DNA from 3 places in the Mesorhizobium sp. ANAO-SY3R2 genome. Region 2 is predicted to be linked to each of the others. Evidence: predicted binding sites of a transcription regulator. Region 2 holds the regulator's gene; each other region holds the start of a gene.
What was found. The regulator PhoB, encoded in region 2, activates phosphate uptake and scavenging genes when phosphate is short. The targets are predictions, from matches to a motif close to TGTCATNNANCTGTCAT.
Positions count from the first base shown of each region.

Region 1 (2,200 bases), 2.0 Mb from region 2:
CGCCTGGCGCACGAACTGCACCACCACATCGAAGGATTCGTACGGGTGGTGGACGATGAAGTCCTTTTCCCGGATCGCTGCGAAGCAATCGCCGCGATGGTCGCGGATACGCTCGGGGAAACGCGGGTTGAACAGCGGGAACTTCAGGTCGTCGCGCGGAACCGCCACGATCTCCGAAATCTGGTTGATGGCCAGCGGCCCGCTCAGCACGCTGACGCGGTTGGCTGAAACACCCAGCTCTGCGGCGACGAATTCGCGCAATTCCGGCGGCATCTGGCTGTCGAACTCGATACGGATCACCGATCCGCGCCGCCGGCGCTTGAGAGCAGTCTCGAACAGGCGCACCAGATCCTCGGACTCTTCTTCGACCTCGATATCGCTGTCGCGGATGATCTGGAACGTGCCCGATCCCTTGACCTCATAGCCGGGGAACAGCTTTCCGATGAACAGGTTGACCGTCTCTTCGATCGGGATGAAGCGCACTGCGCGCTTGCGGTCCGGCAGCCGGATATAGCGCTTGAGCGCCACCGGCAGGCGCAGCAGGGCCGTCATCTCCTCGCCGTTCTTGCGGTGGCGGAGTTGCAGCGCGATCGAGAAGCCGAGATTGGGAATGAAGGGGAACGGATGCGCCGGGTCGATCGACAGCGGCGTCAGCACCGGAAATATCTGCTCCATGAAGTGGTCTTCCAGCCACTTCCGTTCGTCCTTGGCGAGATCGGCCGCAGCAATGCTCTCGATGCCCTCGAGCTTGAGCAACTGCATCAGGCTGGCCAGGCTTTTCTGCTGATCCTCCTGCAGCCGCTCGACTTCGAGCAGCAACTGTTCGAGCTGCTGTTGCGGGGTGCGCCCGTCGGGGCTGCGGATGGTGATGCCCTCGCGCACCTGGCCGGCCAGGCCGGCGACGCGCACCATGAAGAACTCGTCGAGATTGCCCGCCGAGATCGACAGGAAACGGACACGTTCGAGCAGCGGGTGGTTAGGATTCTGCGATTGCTCCAGCACACGCCGGTTGAACTGCAGCCAGGAGAATTCGCGATTGACGAAGCGATCGGGGTTGCCGTCGGCGGCGTCCGTCGGCGACTTGTCATTGACGAAATCGGTATGGACCGGCTTCAACTGATTCAAAGGCATTCTTTCCCCATTGCCGCGTTCCGCCGCTTATCCGGCTCAGCTTATCCTGTGACAGGCAATTGCGACAGTTTCATTTCAGCATCTTGCAAACCCGCCGCTTATGATACAAACGCTCCAATTACAGCGCAGCGCGCCCGTTGTGTGCGCCAGGGATGCTGTGGCATTTTGATGGTGCGTGTGATCTTTAGGAAAATCGGAACCGGTTTTCGGGGTCATGCGCAAGGTTTCTCGAAGGGAAAACTCCATGGCCGGTGGCTCCATTCCCCACTTCCAGAACGACGCTGGACATGCCGTGATCGAGATCGGCGTGAAGGAATTCATGTGCGTGGGCGCCAACCCGCCCTTCGACCATCCGCATGTGTACCTCGACATGGGCGCGGACTCCGAGAAGGTCTGCCCCTACTGCTCGACGCTCTATCGCTATTCATCGGACCTCAAGGCCACCGAGACACAGCCGCAGGGCTGCCTCTACGTCGCCGACCGCGCGGCCTGAACCCACCAATCCGTAGGTCATGCAATCGCAGCAGATTGTCGTGTCGGGGGCCGGCATCGCCGGCCTGACGGCAGCGATTGCTTTTTCTGATCTCGGATTCAGGGTTCGTGTCTACGACCGCTCGCCGGTGCTCGAAGAGGTCGGCGCCGGCCTCCAGCTCTCGCCCAACGCCACCCGAATCCTCGACCGCCTCGGCGTGCTCGACATCGTCCGCCCTTCGGCCGTGCAGCCGGAGGCAGTCGTGCTTCGCGATGCAGCAACGCTCAACGAGCGCGCGCGCGTGCCGCTCGGCGCTGCCGCCGATCAGCGCTGGAAGGCGCCCTATCTCGTCGCTCATCGCGCCGACCTGCAAAACGCCCTGCTCAGGCGAGCGCGCGAAAGCGCCCTGATCGAGATCACGCTCGGCGCAACGGTCATCGACGCCGAAGTGCAGCCGGACGGAGTTGCGGTGTCAGTCGAGCAGGCCGGCTTCACATCCGAGGTCGAGGGCATGCTGTTCGTCGCCGCCGACGGCGTCTGGTCGAACAGCCGGCACTTGGTCGGCCCTGATGGCAAGAGCCGCTTTACCGGCGAACT
Region 1 is NZ_CP159955.1:2,549,015-2,551,214, forward strand. It holds gene ABSY17_RS17285 (RNA degradosome polyphosphate kinase) at 1-1,125, opposite strand, end outside; gene ABSY17_RS17290 (zinc-finger domain-containing protein) at 1,376-1,624, shown strand; gene ABSY17_RS17295 (FAD-dependent monooxygenase) at 1,644-2,200, shown strand, end outside.
Region 1: ABSY17_RS17285 (RNA degradosome polyphosphate kinase) is a predicted target of PhoB. The motif match lies at 1,193-1,209, and genes of this name have one in related genera.

Region 2 (2,200 bases):
GCTGTCGCTGAACCATCTCTCCGCAGCCGTCATCGACTATGCCGGCAACACCATCGTCGAGGACAGCGCCAAGCTTTCGACCCAGAAAATGTCGGCCGAGGCGCTGGTCGAGGAGTGCGTCGGCATGGTGCGCCGGCTGGTGCGCCGCGTCGATCCGGCGGAGGGGCGGGTCCTGCGCATCGGGCTGGCCGTCCAGGGCATCACCGATTCCGGCTCACGCAAGCTCCTGTGGTCGCCGATCACGCCGCATGACGACATCCCCTTCGCCGACAGGCTGGAAGAGGAGTTCGGCGTGCCTGTGACGGTCGAGAACGACTGCAACATGATCGCCGAGGCGCTGCGCTGGCGGAATCCCGAACGCTATCGCGACGACTTCATCGCCATCCTGCTGTCGCACGGCATCGGCATGGGGCTCGTTATCAAGGGCGAACTGTTCACCGGCACGCTGTCGTCGGGCGGCGAGTTCGGCCACATGATCCACCGTCCCGATGGCGCGCTGTGCCGCTGCGGCCGGCGCGGCTGCATCGAGGCCTATGCCGGCAACTACGCCATCTGGCGCAATGCCAGGCTGGGCGACGAGAATGCCGAGCCCCTCGCCGACCTCTCCGATGCGGACATCAAGGCCCTCGCCGACGCCGCGCGCGACCATGACGGGCCCGAGCGCCAGGCCTTCCGCAAGGCCGGCGAGGCCATCGGCTTCGGCCTCGGCTCGATGTTCGCCCTGTTCGATCCGGCACCGCTCGCCTTCGTCGGCGTCGGCGCGACCGCCTTCGACCTGATGGAACCGCATCTGCGCGCGGCGCTGGCCAAGACGGCCGGCGGCGTGCATTCCAAGGCGATCTCCTTCGACACCGAGCCGGACGAGGTCCCGCTCATCAAGGAAGGTTGCACCAAGCGCGCCCTGCTCTATGTCGACCAGGAGATCTTCGCGCCCGCAGCGGCTCCGCGCCGCACCGACGTCGCCGAAGCCTAATCCTCGCGGATGGCGTAGCCGGCGCCGCGGATGGTGCGGATGACGTCGGGCATGCGGCCGGTGTTGACCGCCTTGCGCAACCGCCCGACATGCACGTCCACGGTGCGCTCGTCGATATAGATCGTCTCGCCCCAGACATTGTCGAGCAATTGGCCGCGCGAGAACACCCGGCCCGGATGCCGCATCATGAATTCGAGCAGGCGGAATTCGGTCGGCCCGAGCTTGATTTCACTCTTCTTGCGGTAGACCCGGTGCGATTCACGGTCGAGTACGATGTCGCCGACCTTGAGCACCGACGACAGCACCTCAGGCTTGGCCCGGCGCAGCAGCGCCTTGACCCGCGCCATGAACTCCGGCGTCGAGAAGGGCTTGACCAGATAGTCGTCGGCGCCGGTCGACAGCCCGCGCACCCTATCGCTCTCTTCGCCGCGCGCCGTCAGCATGATGATCGGCAGACGTTCCGTCTCGGGCCGCATCCGGAGCCGGCGGCAGAGCTCGATGCCTGATATCGCCGGCACCATCCAGTCGAGTACGAGCAGGTCCGGCACGTTCTCCTGAAGCCGGATTTCGGCCTCGTCGCCACGGGTGACGACTTCGACCTGGTAACCTTCGGACTCGAGATTGTAGCGAAGCAGCACGCCCAGCGGCTCTTCATCCTCGACGACCATGACCTTGGGGGCGATCATCGGCTGTCCTCTTTCTTGGCACATGACCCGGAGCCATGCGCAGCTTCAACGTGCTGCAGCGTCCATTGCACGTCCAGGCGGACGCGCGGCGCTGCCGAATTCAAGCGTTCGGAACCATTGAAGTGGTTTCGTCGACCTTCGGGCGGTTCAACGGCAACTGCGTGCCCGTCACCACGAAATAGGCGTTCTCGGCGATGTTGGTGACATGGTCGCCGATGCGCTCGAGGTTCTTGGCGCAGAACAGCAGATGCGTGCAGGGAGTGATGTTGCGCGGATCCTCCATCATGTAGGTCAGGAGCTCGCGGAACACGGCCGTATATTGGATGTCGATCTTCTGGTCGTCGGCGCGCAGTTCCTTCAGGCCCTCGGCCTGGCGCGCGACATAGAGTTCGACGACGCCGCGCACCTGCGCCATCACCAGTTGCGCCATCGCGTCGATGGAGTGCGAGAATGTCCGCGGCAGCGGCGACTGGCCGACGGCGCCGACGCGCTTGGCGATGTTCTTGGCAAGGTCGCCGATCCGTTCGAGATCGCCGGCCAT
Region 2 is NZ_CP159955.1:205,326-207,525, reverse strand. It holds gene ABSY17_RS05775 (ROK family protein) at 1-973, shown strand, start outside; gene phoB (phosphate regulon transcriptional regulator PhoB) at 970-1,659, opposite strand; gene phoU (phosphate signaling complex protein PhoU) at 1,760-2,200, opposite strand, start outside.

Region 3 (2,200 bases), 680 kb from region 2:
AATGGCGACAAGGCCCTCCGGACCGATGCCCGAAGGCAGCAGTTGGACGAATTCCGGCTCCTTGCCGGTGTCCTTGTAGACGCCAATGAGCGAGGCGCGCTCGGCGGCGACGAAGATGTAGTTCTGGCCGCCGAAGCTTGCGAATTCGAGGCCTTCCGGCTCGATGCCCTTCTTGTTGCGGGCATCCGGATAGTGGCCGGCGGCCGCTGCCTTGTATTCGAAGGACGGGCCGGATTCGAAAAGCACCTCGCCGGTCCTGGAGAAAATGGTGAAGCCGCGGGCACCGCCCTTGTAGTCGCCTTCATTGGCAACGACGAGGCGGTCGTTGTCGAGCCACTTGACCGCGTCGGGCTCGCGCGGGGCGTTCTCGACCTTGCCGGTGAAGGACAGGGCGCCGTCCTTCTTGGTGTCGACGTTTTCGAGCGTCACGTCACCGGCAGAGAAGTGCGAGACGATCTTGCCGCTGGCGGCGTCGACAATCGCGATGTGGTTGTTTTCCTGAAGTGTGACGGCGATCTCGCCGGCATCGTTGAAGGCGACGAATTCCGGCTCCGGGTCTTTCGGCGCGACGGTGGCGATACCGGTGAGGTCGATGGTCCTGATCGACGCGCAGTCCGCCGCGCCATCCTTCAGCGCCACGATCTTGAGATTGCCGGCCGGCAGCTGCGGCAGCTCGCCATCGTTGAGCTCCTCGTCACGCTCGTTTTCGATGGCAACGGCGAGGAACTTGCCGTCCTTGCTGAGCGCCACCGAGTCTGGCTGGCCGCCGAGATCGCAGCTGGCTTCGATCTTCCTCGAGGCGACGTCGATGACCGTCAGGTTGCCCGAAGGCTCCTGCTTGCTCTTCGACGTGTTGATGCCGGCGAACACCTTGCCGCCGAGCACGGTGACGGAGGTCGGCTCGCCCTCGATATTGACGATGCCCTGGGCTTTCGGCGCCTTGGGATCGGCAATGTCGATGAACCCGACGGCGCCCAGCGGGCTGTCAGAGTAGACCAGCGTCATGCCGTCCTCGGTGGCCGTGATGATCTCGGACGAAGTCAGCGTCGCCTTGTCGGCATCCTTGGGCAGGTTGGCCGCGACTGGGAAGGTGGCGATGCGGTTGAACGCCTGGTCGGCATGGGCGGGAAAGGCGGCGGACGCAGCGAGCGCGGTCGTCAGCAGCAGCAGCTTGCGGGACATGGGAAACCTCTTTGCCTGAACGGTTTAGCCGTTTCCGTTTGAGCGACAGACATCTCAGCGCGATGACAGCCGCATGATGGTTTCGTGACAGCCGACAACGAGGTCCTGCTACCTGGGTAGCGAGGTGAAATTCGGCTACACAAGTTGCCTCGCCGTCACCTGCAACCTATTTACCTCAGCATAGACACGGCCGACACATTCCAAACAAGATCCCCGTGTTGATCCGGCTGCGTGAGAAGAACCTTTGGAAGCAGTGGTGAGCACTCGATTGCCCGCCAATCCAAACCGCTGTTCCGAAAGCGCTCTTACACAACGGCCGAGCGTGGACTAGGATCGCCGCGAGCCGCCCGGGACAAGGTCCGGTCGGCGGCAGGCGGAAGGGCGAATGGCAACAACCGATATGCAAGGGGCCAGCGGCGGCACACTCGGGACACGCATGTGGCACGTACTGACGGCCGTGCCCAGGAGCTGGAACCGCTTCTGGCGGCGCGTTGCGCTGTACATGCCCAAGCGGCTCTATGCCCGCTCGCTGCTCATCGTCATCACGCCGATGATCCTGCTGCAGTCGGTGGTGGCGTTCGTGTTCATGGAGCGCCACTGGCAGACCGTCACCGTCAGGCTGTCGCAGGCGGTCACGCGCGACATCGCCGCCATCATCGACCTGCTCGACACTTTCCCGGAACAGGGCGACTACGCCCAGATCATCCGCATCGCGCAGGAGCGCATGTCGCTGAAGATCGACCTGCTGCCGCCCGACCCCCTGCCCGCGCCCGGCCCCAAGCCGTTCTTCTCGATCCTCGACCAGGCACTATCCACCGAGATCAGGAAGCAGATCAACAAACCCTTCTGGCTCGATACGGTCGGCAATTCCAGGATCGTCGAGGTTCGCGTCCAGCTCGACGACAAGGTGCTGCGCGTCTTCGTCCGCCGCAGCCAGGCCTATGCCTCCAACACCCATATCTTCCTGTTGTGGATGGTCGGCACTTCGCTTGTGCTGCTGACGATCGCCATCCCCTTC
Region 3 is NZ_CP159955.1:887,518-889,717, reverse strand. It holds gene ABSY17_RS09065 (esterase-like activity of phytase family protein) at 1-1,182, opposite strand, end outside; gene ABSY17_RS09060 (ATP-binding protein) at 1,583-2,200, shown strand, end outside.
Region 3: ABSY17_RS09065 (esterase-like activity of phytase family protein) is a predicted target of PhoB. The motif match lies at 1,256-1,272, and genes of this name have one in related genera.